Regions from separate parts of the Shewanella sp. 10N.7 genome, predicted to be linked through region 1. Evidence: riboswitches for the same ligand, from Rfam matches in the RefSeq annotation. Region 1 holds a riboswitch; the other holds the start of a gene.
What was found. Region 1 has a riboswitch for thiamine pyrophosphate ahead of LMH66_RS02080 (TonB-dependent receptor). Riboswitches for the same ligand answer to the same signal wherever they lie in the genome.

Region 1 (8,029 bases):
AACGAATGACTTCTTCAACGGACGTTCTCCTTAATCTTGGCTATTGATTAAGAATAATAGTCTTATGATATTAAAGATAGGTATTTGTTGAGTAACGTAAAATATGAAGCTTTTACCTCAACAATATCTGTCAGCTTGTTACCTAAAATCGGTACTTCAACTTCCATTCCCGTGTCTTCAACCTCTGTTCCTGCCATCATTAATGCCCAAGCGGCAGCAAACATCCAAAAACAATTAATGATTTGCCTTACATACTGGTTAGCGTCAGCTTTAAGATTTGGTTGCACAGCAAAATATTGTTTACATAAGCTGGTCACTTGATGCGAAGTTAATTGGTGAGTTGTCAAAACAGAGGCCAAATCAAACATTGGGTGACTGGCCGCACAATATTCAAAATCGATGCATTGCAATTTATCATCGCAAAACAACAAATTATAGGGTGATAAATCTCGATGGCAAAACTGAGGAGCTATCAAGCATGATTCCAAATCAGCCAACCAAGCATTCATCTCAACTTGTTGTTGCTTTAACTGTCTGAACGAATTCTGCCATTGTTGATTTTTTTCAACTTGAGAAATGGTTGTTAAAGACTCGAGGTAAACTTGCCATTGCTGCGTTAAGCTGATGACTTTAGGTGGCAAAGGTAGCCTTGATAACTCGCAGAGTAATTTTAACAGGTGCTCAACGGGGTCCAGTGCTTGTTGTTGCTTATTTTTTAATAGCGTCAGATCCTCAGCGGATTGAGATATTGGACTTAGATGAAAAACAGAATTAACCGGGCGTTCTCGGGAATTAAAGCCGTATTCAGAGTATATAGATGACCAATCAAACTTATCTTGCTTAATAAACTCGCTCAAATAAAACTGTTTATTCGTACTTTTCCAGATCAGCTTTGGCGCTAGTTTAACTGCTTCAACCATCTGCCAGCAAATGACTTCATTGTCTCTATCACACCATTGTTGAACATTTTTATTATCACGCAGTACCCAATCTTGATGAAGCATGTGGAGCCGATAATTACTATTGCTTAAACCAGCAGATAGCTTAGTGACGCCAATACAATGTGAACTTATCTCAGTCACAAAATTTGACGGCAGTAGTCTTTGAAATGATGCAGGCAATACAGACCAAGGATTAAATTTTTTCATCTATTTCTGCATTTTAGTTCAGGCTCCACTCTGGCTCCACTCTGGCTCCACTCTGGCTCCACTCTGGCTCCATTCTGGCTTTAAAGTCATTCTAAACGCCTTTATTTTGCTAGAGATAAATTAACGTCAAGGTTATCTTGCTGCATTTTCTTGCGCCACATGAAATAACCACTGACAGCCATGAACAGATATAAAATAAGTAAACCAGATGTGAGCATCAAGCCTTTCTGTAAGTATAAATAAATCGATAATGAATTAATCACCATCCAGTAATACCAATTCTCAATGACCTTTTTCGCCACTAGATAGGTTGTCATCACAGCAAAGCATGTCGTTAATGCATCAAGGTAAGGAAACGAAGCTGAAGTATTCGTTGCCATTAAATAGCCTACGATTAAAGAGATTATGCTTGTAACGGCAATAATTATTAGATGAGTCTTCAGTGACCAACTGATAATGGGAGAAGCCGTGTTGTGGACATCGCTGTCACCATAACGCCACAACCAAAAACCATAAATAGCCATTGCCATGTAATATACATTCAGCAATGACTCCATCAATAATGAGACCTTCCAAAACAACACGGTGTAAATTGCCGTGCTGACAAATGCTGCAGCCCAGCACCAGATATTAGTTCTCATGGCGAGAACTAAATATGCGATAGCTAATATGACAGCAATCGCCTCCCAGCCAGTCATAGCGGTGGCTTCAGCGGTGGCCGTTTGTATTGATTGAAAAATCTCAGCAAGCATAATAAGGCGCTTCTTTTTCTATATTGAGCGAATTAACAAGTTTTATTCTGTATGGCTTAAATCTAATTCGCCACCGATAAACTTACATACAAAAACAGCCTTGCCCCACTTTTGATGGGCGGCTTCCATTTCTACCGCAAGCATTGACATCACATCTGCATATTCGCCACAGATTTGTGTTGCCATCGCATTGGTTTTTCTTTCAATGTTTGAATAGCTATCAACACGACCAATAAACCATTTAATCGGATCTAAATAGTTTTCGTTAAATGGATACATACTGATTTCAGCAGTTAATTTCATCAGGAATTCCTTAGGTACGTCTCAATTAAAAATACCGCCATAGTCTAGCAAATTATGGCGGTATTTCACTGAAATACGTTGTAAAAATATATTGTTAAAACTATTGTAATTATTAAAGAAAATGATCTTTAACGATTACTCATTAACGCTACATAAACTTCACATCAAGGGTAATACCTAATTGACGAGGATCGCCATAACGAACATATTGTTTGTCAGCCCAATCTAAATCTGGCTCGTTGCCAAAGTAAAAGCCTCTTACACCATATTGCTCATCAAATAAATTCCTGCCCCACAGGTATGCTGACCACATTTGTGACTCATAGCCAATGCGAGCATTGAAGATAGTATAAGCATCGGACTTTGATTCATTACTGTCTGAGTAATAAAAATCACTTTTGCCACTCGCATTAAGGTTAGTAAACCAACCTGAATCACTGACATAACTCATACCAGCACTATAGGTAAAGTTAGGCGCATGCGCTTGGTCACGACCTGTCAAATCAATCACGTTGCCATACTTATCGTTATATTGATAATCACCGTATTCAGTTTCTAACCAACCAACACTGCCATAAAACTGAATATTATCTGTCGCATAGTATTTAAAATCAGCTTCTGCACCGTAATTTTTGGCGCTGCCTGCATTTTCTGTATACAGAATAAAGCGCTGCTGATCATCTGGATCTTGTTGTGACGCTGATACTTGCTGGTTTTGACGGTCCATATAAAATAACGCCATATTCGTCGCAACCACACCATCTAACCAAGATGACTTAAGACCTAATTCGTAGTTATATAAGATTTCAGTATCGAACTCTTTTTTATCAGCCAATTCCGGTGGTAATGTCATGTTAAAACCACCAGCTTTATATCCTCTCGCGATTCTGAAATAAGCATTATGATCTTGGTTTAAGCTTTTCGAAATCGCTAAATGACCGCCCCACATATTCTCTGTTGGGTCGAACTCATCACCGTTGCTATCGCTGTATTCACTTTCTCGGCGCTCTAAACGCACACCAGCAGAAAAGACATAACCGTCGCCAAACTGGGTATCTGTTTGAGCAAAAACAGCATAATTGGTTGCTTCATATTCAGATTGTAAAACCTCGTCAGGCCAGCCGTTATATTCAGAATATAAATCATTATCTTCTTTTAGGTTCATACCATATAAACCCAATAACCAATCAGTTGAATCATTAAAGATTCGACCCGCTTCGTTTGAACTGATCCTAAACTCTTGTGAAATAGTTTTACGATCGCCTTGTTTATCCCATGTGTAATCGTACACACACGGCTCAGTGCCAATAACAGCCCAACTGTCATCATAGGCTGGACATTCTTTAGATGCCCAATATTCAGGGTTAGCCCAGTCACCGTCATAATTATGATGATGATCAGTTTGCGCAAATGAGGTTAACGAGGTGAGTTCAAATTTTTCAAACTGAGAGAAAATAGCTTTTAAACCTACACCTGTGGTTTTTTGAGCATCAACACCTGGTGCATCTGTGATGGTATCAAAACCATTGTTATCCAGTGTCCAAGCATCATAACCATTATCAAAGTTAGCGTGTAATAAGGTTAAATCTAATTGGACATCATCAGATGCGTACCAGCGCAGTTTAGCTCTAGCCGTAAACTCGTCGCGAGCATTGGTATCTTCACGTTCAAGGTAAGTATTATCGCGGTAACCATTTTGAGAATGCTGCTCTAGAGAAACGCGATAAAGTAATTTTCCTGAATCAGAAATTGGACCAGAGCTGAAACCGGAGAATGTCTGTAAGTCGTCGTCGCCCATTGATACTTGCGCGCCATGTTCAAACACATCTGTAGGGTCATTACTTTTTAAATAAATCAAACCTGCTAACGCATTGGCACCGTATTGCGTACCTTGAGGTCCACGCAAGACTTCAACTTGTTGCATGTCGTACATGCTCGAAACCATGCCAATACCAGACAAGTCGATATCATCAACAATAAAACCAACCGATGAATTAGGTGCGCCTTGATACTCTTCTTGTTCACCCACACCACGGATTTGGAAATATTTAGGGCGAGAGCTGCCACCAGACCAGTTAAAGTTAGCAATGGAGTTCAAAACGTCTTCAAAATGTTGAGCGCCTTCATCTTGCAATTGTTGACTGTCAATAACGGTGACACTAGATGGCGCTTTTTCAAGTTCTATACTGCTAAAATCAGCATTAACAACAATCACTTCCATTTTTTCAGCGTCGGGAGCAACGCGTTCGATATTCTCTGTTTGAGCAACAGCGGAAGTTGATAAAGCAGCGAGAATAGCTATCGCAACAGGCGATTTAGATTTTAATAAAGACATAGGACCTCAAATAATAATTTTGAGATCCGGCAAGCATAGCGAATGAGTGATGTGCATCTGTGACAAACGGGTCTTATGTGCGTTGTGCTAACCGCGCTATCGTAACTGTGTTGTCGTAAATAAATGCAGCCTATTCCTACGCCGGTATGAGCCGGATCAGGTTCTAAGGGTTTGTCATTAGACATCTCAGTTAGCTCATTAATGAGCTAACACCCCTTGGCGAGGCGGATTATAAACGATTCAACTTAAGTACGACACTATTACCGTGAACTTTTCATTAACTATTTAAGTACAAATTTGTATCACACAGCAAAAAAAATATATAGCGATAAAAAAACACCCAATTAGGGTGTTTTTAATACTCAAAATACAGATTAGTTAGAGAATGCTTTACGCACGTACACATCAAAACGTGTCGCATTGGCATTAGGCGCTAACGCTGTTACTTGCATTTGCTGTTTGCCATGTAACTTTAACGACTTCCAACTTGTGGCCTCATCTTCGATAGTAAAACCGCTGACATCATACCAAGTGAACTTATATTGTAGGCGTAAATCGCTGCCAACTTGGCTCATAATAAGTGCTGAACCTTGTAGCAAATCCCCTTGAGTACGTACTCTAACTTGCTCAACGGCAACTTCTTGACCAAATGAGTAATTATCCACTCTCGTGACACCATTTGAACCCGCTGAAACCCCTGCTGTGTGATTGGCACAAGCAGACATCATTAATACTAATGTTACAACAACGATAGACAGTTTCATGATTGTTCCTCTGGGTACTATTTACTTAATAAGAATACTTATTAAGATTACTGTAAAAAATGGCTTATGTTTAATTTACACTTTATTGGTCTAACAAAAAATGGGCTCTAGCTGTCGCTATCAACTGCTTTCTATTAGTTTGCCAACAATTTATCGTTACGTGGGCGACTCTGCGCCCCTGACGAGTAATTTTACACTCTGCAAAGGTATCTTGGTGTAAGCCAGCACGTAAGTAATCAATTGAGAAGTCAATGATCTTAGGTACCTTCTTCGCCTGCATAAATACCATTAATTGCACAATCGCCGACATTTCCATAAAGCCCGCAATAACACCGCCATGGATGGCAGGTAAAATAGGGTTACCGATATTGTCGTCTTTTTGTGGCAATTTAAACACCATTTCATCACCGAAACGGTTAACACTCATGCCAATAAATTGCGTGTACGGCACTTTTGCCAGCAGATAACTGTAATCATTAAGATCAATAGCACGCTTCACAATATCATGAACGTTTAATTCATCGTCAACGAGTACTTCGCTGTCAGTTTTTGAAGAAGTGCCAGTACTAAGGTTTTTATTAACAGCGAGCTCATCGCTGGTGCTAGTGTCTCCCATTAATGCTTGGCGGAATTCTTCGCCGACCATTTCTGGACTTATTCGCATAAAAGAACCAACAGCATGAGCAATAGGATCATCAACACTGTCTTGATAAGCAATGGCTCTTGTAAAAGCAACGTTGGCTGATAAACGGTAACACTCAGCAATCGCATAAAGTGGCTTATCAGGTTCAGCGGGTTTCATATAGTCAACACGCAAATCCAAAGTTGGCGATATCTCTAGAGACTCATATTTAGCTAAAATTGCACTCACAACCGACGTACCTGATGCCGTGTCGATTAACGTAGTTACCACACCACCATGGATAACTCCGGTATCAGGATCACCAATAATATCTTGGCTGTATGGTAGTTCGAGTAACACATGATGCTCACTCGCCTCAAGTACACTGATGTTCAGGCGTCGACATTGGGCTAACTGGTTCACGAAACGAGTCGCAACTTGCGTTAGCGGAAAAAATTCACTGTTTATTTTCATTGGGTTAGAACTATCCTGCATGATTAAGCATTGAACCTAACGGTTTGCCGCCTACTAGATGCATGTGGATATGATAAACCTCTTGGCCACCATGCTTATTGCAATTCATGATTAAACGATATCCGTCTTCAGCTATCCCCGCTTCATCAGCAAGCTTTGCCGCAACAGACATCATGCGTCCTAAAGCTAACTCATCGGACGCTTTGATATCGTTAGTCGTTGGAATAAGGTGATTGGGGATAATTAAAATATGCGTTGGAGCTTGCGGGGAAATATCACGAAAAGCGGTCACCAACTCGTCTTGAAATAAAATATCCGCAGGAATTTCGCGGCGAATAATTTTACTAAAAATGGTTTCTTCGGCCATGGGTAATCATCCTTATCGTTATTTGTGAGGTGAACTTTACTATAGAGCGCGCCAACTAGATTATCTTATAGTATCAACTACGACCTTTGTCACTCCAGTAAATGTACATTTTAGATTTTGTCGTCTTGTACATATGCATTTGCACATTGGCAGTGATTTTGGCAGCATTGTGGTTCTTCTAGCTCGCATTTCTTTTTAGCAACACCAACTTATTTGGAAATTGTTCATGCATTATCACATCATTGCTATCGATCCTAAAGCGCATTTATTTGAAGTCACTCAAACAATTAGCAAAGCAAAACCGCAGCAAACACTGTCATTGCCTTCTTGGTTACCAGGAAGCTACATGATCCGTGATTTTGCAAGAAACCTAATCGATATAAAGGCAATAGATAAAAATGGGCAACCAATTGAGGTACTTCAGCTAGATAAACAAACTTGGCAATGTCAAAACAGCGACAGTTTTATTAACATTTCTTATCAGGTTTACGCTTGGGACTTATCCGTGCGATCTGCTCACCTAGATACGACTCACGGATTTTTTAATGGCAGCAGTGTTTTCTTATGCGCTGAAGGGCTTGAGCAAGAAAAACACACATTAACCATTGAAAAACCAGCATTGCCTGAATTAAGTGATTGGAAACTTGCCACCAGCATGATACGAACCTCTGGTGAACAATTTGGCTTTGGTGAGTTCTACGCTGGTAATTATGATGATTTTATCGATCATCCTGTAGAAATGGGCAACCTCGCGATTGCCAGTTTTGAAGCAGTCGGCGTACCTCACGATATCGTACTTAGCGGTAAACATCGCGCATCACTACCCCGTTTATGTAAAGACTTAAAGGCCATTTGCGAGTACCAAATAAACCTCTTTGGTGGCAGTGCACCATTTGAGCGATATGTGTTTCTTACCACAGTATTAGGCAATGGTTTTGGCGGTTTAGAACACAGAGCAAGTACGGCGCTAATGTGCTCAAGAAAAGATTTACCTACTGATATGCACCATGAAGTGAATAAAGATTACCGGGTTTATTTATCCTTATGCAGCCATGAATATTTCCACAGTTGGAATGTAAAACGGATTAAACCTGCTGAATTCACCCCGTTTGATTTATCCAAAGAAGCTTATACAGAGCAATTATGGGCTTATGAAGGTATCACATCCTACTTCGATGATTTTTTAACTTATCGCAGTGGCTGTGTCGATCAAACTCAATATCTCACTATGTTAAGCGAGATAATGACTCGAGTGTATCGTTCA
Region 2 (8,029 bases), on a different contig from region 1:
CCCTCAAATTCCCCTTTACATACCACACCAAAATCTGGAATGGCGCCAGCATCACTACCAGCTTCTGGGCTAGTTAATGCAAAACAAGGTACTTCTAAACCTTTTGCAAGACGAGGTAAGTAGTGGTCTTGTTGCTCTGGCGTTCCATAGTGCTGCAATAATTCACCAGGGCCTAACGAGTTTGGTACACCTACTGTTGAAGCAAGTTCACTACTTAAACCAGCAAGTTTTTGTAATACACGTGATTGAGCGTAAGCAGAATATTCAAGACCACCGTATTTTTTCTTGATAATCATGGCAAAGAAACCTTCGTCTTTCAGGTATTGCCATACTTCTTGGGGTAAGTCAGCTAACTCATGAGAAACTTGATGCTGGTTAACCATTTTACACACAGTTTCAACAGGGCCGTCTAGGAAGGCTTGTTCTTCTGCAGTTAAACGCCCTTTAGGGTAATTGTGCAATTTATTCCAGTTTGGGTTACCGGCAAATAAATCAGCTTCCCACCATGTGGTTCCAGCTTCGATTGCTTCTTTTTCTGTTGAAGACATTTCAGGCATGATGCCCTGATAGACTTTAAGCAATGGACGTGAAATGAAGTTTTGGCGAAATGATTTTACGTTTAGCGGTAGTGCTAAGACTAAAAAAACAATCCATGCCACGATACCAACAATATCTAATACGCTGCCAATTAGCATGACGACTGCAGCGGCGATGGTAGCCGTGAGTAGCGATACTCGCATATAAGTGGCTGCGCCGAGCACTGCGATCATGGCGATGATCCAAGTCAGGGTAGTCAATGTCTTTCTCCTTAAAGCATTCAAAAATTGAGCACTTACAAATTAATGATCCTATTCACAGAAGTGACTTGTGGTCAGACCTCTATCACATAAAATTAAACCTTACTGCACACGATTACAAGTTTTTTCAAACAATTGTTTAAAATATTTTCTACAATAAAAATATCCCAAAAATGTTTTGCACTAGGTACAATAGTTATTAGATAAAATTATGACTTATAAAACTTTTTAAGGCGTTTCCCCATGTGTGAGTTATTAGCGATGAGCGCTAACGTTCCAACTGATATTGTGTTTAGTTTCACAGGTTTAGCTGAAAGAGGCGGTGTCACTGGTCCTCATGTCGATGGCTGGGGAATTACTTTCTATGAAGGCAAGGGTAGCCGTACTTTTAAAGATGCTTGTCCAAGCAGTGAATCACATATTGCCAAATTGATTAAATCTTACCCTATTAAAAGTGAGATAGTGGTTAGCCATATTCGTCAGGCTAATCGTGGTTGTGTGTCACTTGAAAATACCCATCCTTTTACCCGTGAGTTATGGGGTAAGTATTGGACATATGCTCACAATGGTCAGTTATCTGATTATCAAGAAAAGTTTGTTGTTAATCGTTTTCAACCGGTTGGCGATACAGATAGTGAATTAGCATTTTGTTGGATTATGGAACAAGTGTTAGTTGAATTTGGCTCTAAGCAACCTGAAGATATGAATCAAGTGTTTACATTTATAGCTGGGTTAGCCGACGAAGTAAGAGCCCTTGGTGTGTTTAATATGATTTTGAGTGATGGGATCGATTTAATGACCTATTGCAGTAATAACTTATGTTACATCACCCGCCGTGCACCTTTTGGCAAAGCAAAGTTAATTGATACCGATGTGGTTATTGATTTTGATAAAGAAACCACACCGAACGATGTGGTCACTGTGATTGCTACTAGACCACTAACTAAAGATGAAGAGTGGCATATTTTAAAACCGGGTGAATGGAAGCTATTCAGACAAGGTGAGCTTCAGGCCTGCAACTGATTGTAGATATTAATTTGAACTCTTTGTGATAGAAGAAATATCTTTGTGATAATAAAAAGTGACAGTCGATAATCGACTGTCACTTTTTTTGGTTAAAACTTAATTACTTGGACATTGAGCAAATGTAGATTTAAATCTACAAATATTAGTACCAGAACGTCTGTAAAAAACTTTACTATTATATGGGGTGTTTCAAACACCTGCTTTGTAGTCTATTTAGTAAAAGGTACAAGTGTTTCGTTTTCTATAGGCTCTAAAAATTGATAATTATCTATTTGTATGTCGAGCTGTTTACTGCCTTTTGAGAAATGGCTTAACCTTATTGGTAAGTAGCCTAAATCAGGTGCCATCCAAAAAAATGTCTGACGTTTTTTGCTGGTTCTGACAACTTCAATTTTAATGGTGTCGTATGAGCCACTTTCAAGTGTCATTAATTCTTTACCAACAATCTTAAATTCGTAATCATCTAACTCTTTTTCTTTGACCATGGTGTAGTGCAATTTTTCTGGAGGATTGTACATATCCATTCTAAATTGCAGTTGCACCATTAATGGATCGAGAATGTTGCTTTCGAATGTTAACTTTTCGCGCTCGTCTTTATATATAGTATGAATAACACCTTGCCCTTCAGCGAATACCGTTTGTTCACTATAGTCGCTACCGGTTCCTGAGCGTTTGCTCATGTAGCGGATAGGTTTTAATTTACCCTCTACTAATTGAAACTCGCTGCTAATATTACGCACATCAGACAACATCAATAAACTGACATCGCTATCGAAACGATATTGATAGTAACCATTATCTGAGGCCGGCAGTTGATAACGAGCCTTGCCTAAATGAATACTGCCATAGTAAACATTATATTCAGCATTGTGAGCAGCAAGGGGCTTGAGGTAGTTAGGTGAATGTTCTATTTCTGTGTCTGTGGCAATATTCTGTGTGTGTTTATCTGATTGTTGTGCTGTGGTGATAGGGGATGTTTCGGCATTAACGGGTGAAAAAGGCTGCAGCAATAGGGCTGCTATTACTACTGCAGTTAATGAAGTGTTATTTGTCGTAGTAATATTCGAAAAATCGGATAATAATTTAACCAAAGCAGTACCTACGTAAGAGAGTTAAAAAGGTAACGATAAAACCAATGTCGCCATATCGGGTTTCCATTCAAATTTTGACAGTGAAATTTTGCCTTTGTTCACTTCAATTCCTTCTGATCTTAGTCGCTCTTGTTGGTTTTGGAAATTAATCGTGTTGAGTTTAAAAGATATTTTACCTTGGCTATTGATAACTCTATGCCAAGCTAAGTTTAAATGTGGTGGTGCTTCTTGTAGTGCTCGAGATACATAGCGAGCACGACCAGGAAGTCCTGCTAAATCTGCAACTTTGCCATAGGCAAGTACATTGCCTTCAGGGATCATGTTGACGATAAACCAGATTTTTTGTTTTGGCGAAAGCGGATTCATTCAATAATCATCACAGCAAAAACAACAGCATAATCTATCAGTTGCTTGATAGGAATCTTTGCAAAGTTAAAGTGACGTTTTATTTGAACAGAGCATTTAAATCACGGCTAAATAGATGCACAAAAAGTGTGATAATGCGCCAGCGAGTACAAACAAATGCCATATAGCGTGGTTATACGGAATACGCTTATTAATGTAGAAAATGACACCTATGCTGTAAAAGGCTCCGCCTGCTAATAGCAGATTAAAACCTAAATCTGTCATACCTTTGATGAGATCATTCATAACCGTAACGCATAACCAGCCCATAACGAGATATAGGATGACACTAAAGGCTTTGAAGCGGCCGATAAAAAGTGTCTTGAATATGATGCCACCCAGTGCAAGTATCCAAATAGCAGCCAAAACAATATTTGCTTGTTCCCCGTCTAAGCTAATCAGCATAAGGGGAGTGTAAGTGCCGGCAATTAATGTATAAATGGCACAATGATCGGCCATTTTAAAACGTTTTCGCCAAAGTTGTGATTTGCTTGAATGGTATAAAGTTGATGCTAGAAATAGTAAAACGATACTGAGACCGTAAATTCCGATGCCAAGCATCTCAGTGGTATTTAAATGTGTCGATCCCTTAACTAACATTGCCACCATGGCGACGAGGCCTGCTAACACTCCTATTCCATGGGTGACACTGTTTGCTAGCTCTTCAGTCGCACAATAGTCAGACTGAGAGCATGAGTTAGTTTCAATTTTGGGCGCCACATTTAACTCAAGAGACATCTTGGTATACAACTTAATAAACTAATTGGAAAATTAGAGTAACAGCTTAAATTGTAAAACACTAGATTTTTAGCGTACATGTGTAAGCTAAATTTAAAAGTGTATTAATTCAGTTTGTTAGCAAAGTATTATGTGTTTTATGGTCTTCTCGATGCTTTATTGAACTAATTTAAAGATTGAGTATCAGATAATATTCAGCGATTAAAACAGTAGTGAATGCTTGTAGTGAATGTCAGTAGCATTAGCCTTTAGAGACAGCAGCTGTAAGCAGAGATTAGGTTGACCAAGACTAGACAATCAAACCAATGCTTTATTCATCGCTTGATAAATCGTTTTAACACGGACATTTTTTAACACTAACTTTTTTACACTATATGCGATAAAGCGTTATAGCGTTTTATAATCACCAAGGCGATAGGATGCGCTAAATGACCCACAAGCATGAACCTAAACTTTTAACAAAAGAGCTATCTACTTCGTCGTTAGCTGCTGTAAAGGATAGTGCTTCATCAAAACAAGACTCGCCCCATGCAAATTTTAATGAAGAGATTAACCTAAGCGAATCTACAAATTTCAATCAATCTTGTTCAGAAGATATTCAAAGTCATATTATTGCTAGCGATGCCGTTTCTCAATATGTAAATGATAGCGATAACATTGAGCTTTCTGAATTAAACTTTTCTCTAGCCTTAGCCATAGCAAGCCAAAACCACAACGAATCATTAAGTTTTGATGAGCCATTTCAACTTGATGAATCTTTTAAATTAGATAGTAAAATAACTCAATCAAATTATTCATCCGCAAAAGATATTGGTACCGTTTCTAAATTTAAAACGATAAGGAAATCGTTAACTCTAACCGTGTTTATGGTAGCAATTGCTCATATTTTAGCTTTTGTCATATTGCTAGTTCTTGCTGAACAGACAGTCAACATTTTCGTAGAAATCGCCACCTCGAAACAAGAAAATCAAACTGAAACGAAAGAGATCAATGCTTATTTTATTACTGCTGAGCAGTTAGACAGCCTAATCAATCAAGATACGTCAGCCTCAGACGTGAATGAAACCCAAATTGATAACACAGCTACTGAACCACAAGATAACGCCATTACAATACAAGATGCAGTCAAAGAGGAAGTCATAGAGGAACGAGTTGATGATGCAACAAGTGTAGAAACTAAAATCAATACTGTTAATTTACCTGAAATGAATTCATCTGATAACCAATTAATTGAAGTTAAAGAAATTTATGAAATCAATACGATAATTGAAACCAAAGAAGATTTTAATTGGGCAAATATAGACAGCATGTATTTACAGCAAGAAAAGGATGATGATGTAAGCTCCCATTTGTTTAAAGACAAAGAATTAAATCAACACTTATTTACAGGAACAAATGCAGTTAAGCATCAAGTATTGAAAAACTTAAATCAGCAAGCACTTAATACTTTAATTTCACAGCAAGCTCATTTAGCGACCTCAAAGAGTGGGGCAAGTTTAAGCGAGCTCACGCCTGAGATGTTTGATATTGAAATTATCGAGATTGAAGACAAGCGACAAGCAACCACACTTGACCATAGATTAGACCCCAATAGAATTATGAAACATGGGGAGACATGCTATCGTATTGTGCCATTACCTACGCAAATTAATCCTCATGCAGAAGGTCTAGGTTTTGCTGAGCCCTGTGATAGTGCAAAAATGAAGCAAGCCTTGAGCAAGGCAATTCAAAATAGATTATCTAAAGTGCAATTACCTTAAACATTTGCTGACTATTTATCCATTTTTGAAACCAATCATTGCTTTTTCTCTTAATAATAATTCACTTAATATATTAATTTGATATTCATAGCTATAATTTCTGCTTAATATCAAATGCTTATCGCGTGAATTAATTTGATTGATTCTTGTGTTTGCCTGACTTTATTTCACTTGTATTTTATTTCATTAGCTGAGTATACTGCTTGCATCTTGTCGGAGTGCCTTATGGCTGAGACCGTTTATTCGGGATCCGTTGAACCTGATCAGGTTAAAACCTGCGAAGGAAACAAGCAGTTAATTTGCTATTTCTTCTTATTGTTTATGTCCAATTTAATTCAACAAACGTTGAAATTGATGTTGAAACATACAGTGTGATTTTGATTGTTCTTTACCTTTAGAATGACCAAAAATACAAAAAGAGTATCCAAAATTTATGGATGTTTTTTAAACATTAAATGCAAATTACAGAGTTATGTATAACTCGCTCGTCATCAACACACCTCTCCAGACAAGCAACTCTATTTCATTAATTTTGAGGTTGCTAATGTCAAATCGTCGTCAAACCCGTGAACAAGCCCAGGCTTTCATTGATACGTTAAAGCCGCTACAACACCCTAATTCCGAGAAAATATATTTAAGCGGATCCCGTGAAGATTTATTAGTCGGTATGCGCCAAATTCATCAGACAGACACCATTTTAGGTGGCAGCGACGATGCTCCAGTAACAGAGAAAAACCCACCAATCAAAGTGTATGATTGTGCAGGTGCTTATTCAGATCCCGATGCTGAAATTAACGTTCGATTAGGTTTAAACAAATTTCGCGAAAGTTGGATTGATGAACGTAAAGATACCGAGCAACTTGCAGGTGTGAGTTCTGATTTTACTCAGCAACGATTAGCGGATGATGGCTTGGATCATTTACGTTTTGAAGCGTTAGTTCCCCCAAAGCGTGCTAAAACGGGTAAGTGTGTGACTCAAATGCACTATGCTCGCCAAGGTATTATCACACCAGAAATGGAATACATTGCCATTCGCGAAAATATGGCCCGTGAGCAAGTTACCGATGAAATCCTTACGCAAAAAGCACCAGGTGAAGCCTTTGGCGCAGTGATTGGACAACCAATTACGGCTGAGTTTGTTCGTGATGAAGTGGCTCGTGGTCGTGCAATTATTCCATTAAATATCAACCACCCAGAAGCTGAACCCATGATCATTGGGCGTAACTTTTTAGTAAAAGTAAACGCGAATATTGGTAATTCTGCGGTGACGTCATCAATCGAAGAAGAAGTCGAGAAATTAGTCTGGTCTACCCGCTGGGGCGCGGATACGGTTATGGATTTATCAACTGGCCGTTATATTCATGAAACGCGAGAGTGGATCATCCGAAATTCACCAGTACCCATTGGCACGGTGCCGATTTATCAAGCGTTAGAAAAAGTGAACGGTGTTGCTGAAGATCTTACATGGGAGGTATTTCGCGATACCTTGATTGAACAAGCAGAGCAGGGCGTTGATTACTTTACTATTCATGCTGGTGTGTTATTGCGTTATGTGCCGATGACCGCCAAGCGGTTAACTGGTATCGTTTCCCGTGGTGGTTCAATCATGGCGAAGTGGTGCTTAAGCCATCATAAAGAAAGTTTTTTATATGAACATTTCAAAGAGATCTGTGAAATCTGCGCCGCTTATGATGTGTCTTTATCTTTAGGTGATGGCATGCGCCCTGGCAGTATTGCCGACGCGAATGATGAAGCACAATTTGCAGAACTCGAAACCTTAGGTGAATTAGTAAAAGTGGCTTGGGAATATGATGTGCAAACCATCATTGAAGGTCCTGGTCATGTGCCAATGCAATTGATTAAAGTGAATATGGAAAAGCAACTCGCCCATTGCGATGAAGCGCCATTTTATACTTTAGGCCCACAAACGACGGATATCGCTCCCGGTTACGATCATTTTACCTCAGGCATTGGCGCTGCAATGATGGCTTGGTATGGCGTTGCTATGTTGTGTTATGTCACGCCAAAAGAGCACCTAGGTTTACCCAACAAAGAAGATGTTAAACAAGGTTTAATTGCTTATAAAATTGCAGCTCACGCAGCAGATGTCGCAAAGGGTCATCCTGGCGCTCAAATACGTGATAATGCATTGTCAAAAGCCCGTTTTGAATTTCGCTGGGAAGATCAATACAACTTAGGTTTAGACCCTGAT

Region 2: linked by a shared signal. The riboswitch ahead of thiC (phosphomethylpyrimidine synthase ThiC) and the one ahead of LMH66_RS02080 (TonB-dependent receptor) in region 1 are both predicted to bind thiamine pyrophosphate.

What each region holds. Positions count from the first base shown of each region.
Region 1 is NZ_JAJGZS010000002.1:13,400-21,428, forward strand. It holds gene LMH66_RS02060 (DUF6279 family lipoprotein) at 1-18, opposite strand, end outside; gene LMH66_RS02065 (phosphotransferase) at 63-1,148, opposite strand; gene pnuC (nicotinamide riboside transporter PnuC) at 1,250-1,900, opposite strand; gene LMH66_RS02075 (YkoF family thiamine/hydroxymethylpyrimidine-binding protein) at 1,943-2,203, opposite strand; gene LMH66_RS02080 (TonB-dependent receptor) at 2,352-4,538, opposite strand; TPP riboswitch at 4,654-4,765, opposite strand; gene LMH66_RS02085 (YcfL family protein) at 4,913-5,302, opposite strand; gene LMH66_RS20530 (PaaI family thioesterase) at 5,385-6,398, opposite strand; gene hinT (purine nucleoside phosphoramidase) at 6,409-6,765, opposite strand; gene LMH66_RS02100 (M61 family metallopeptidase) at 6,992-8,029, shown strand, end outside.
Region 2 is NZ_JAJGZS010000005.1:163,135-171,163, reverse strand. It holds gene fadE (acyl-CoA dehydrogenase FadE) at 1-797, opposite strand, end outside; gene LMH66_RS05105 (class II glutamine amidotransferase) at 1,041-1,820, shown strand; gene LMH66_RS05100 (DUF3108 domain-containing protein) at 2,033-2,752, opposite strand; gene LMH66_RS05095 (MGMT family protein) at 2,936-3,280, opposite strand; gene trhA (PAQR family membrane homeostasis protein TrhA) at 3,377-4,057, opposite strand; gene LMH66_RS05085 (hypothetical protein) at 4,486-5,817, shown strand; TPP riboswitch at 6,022-6,120, shown strand; gene thiC (phosphomethylpyrimidine synthase ThiC) at 6,362-8,029, shown strand, end outside.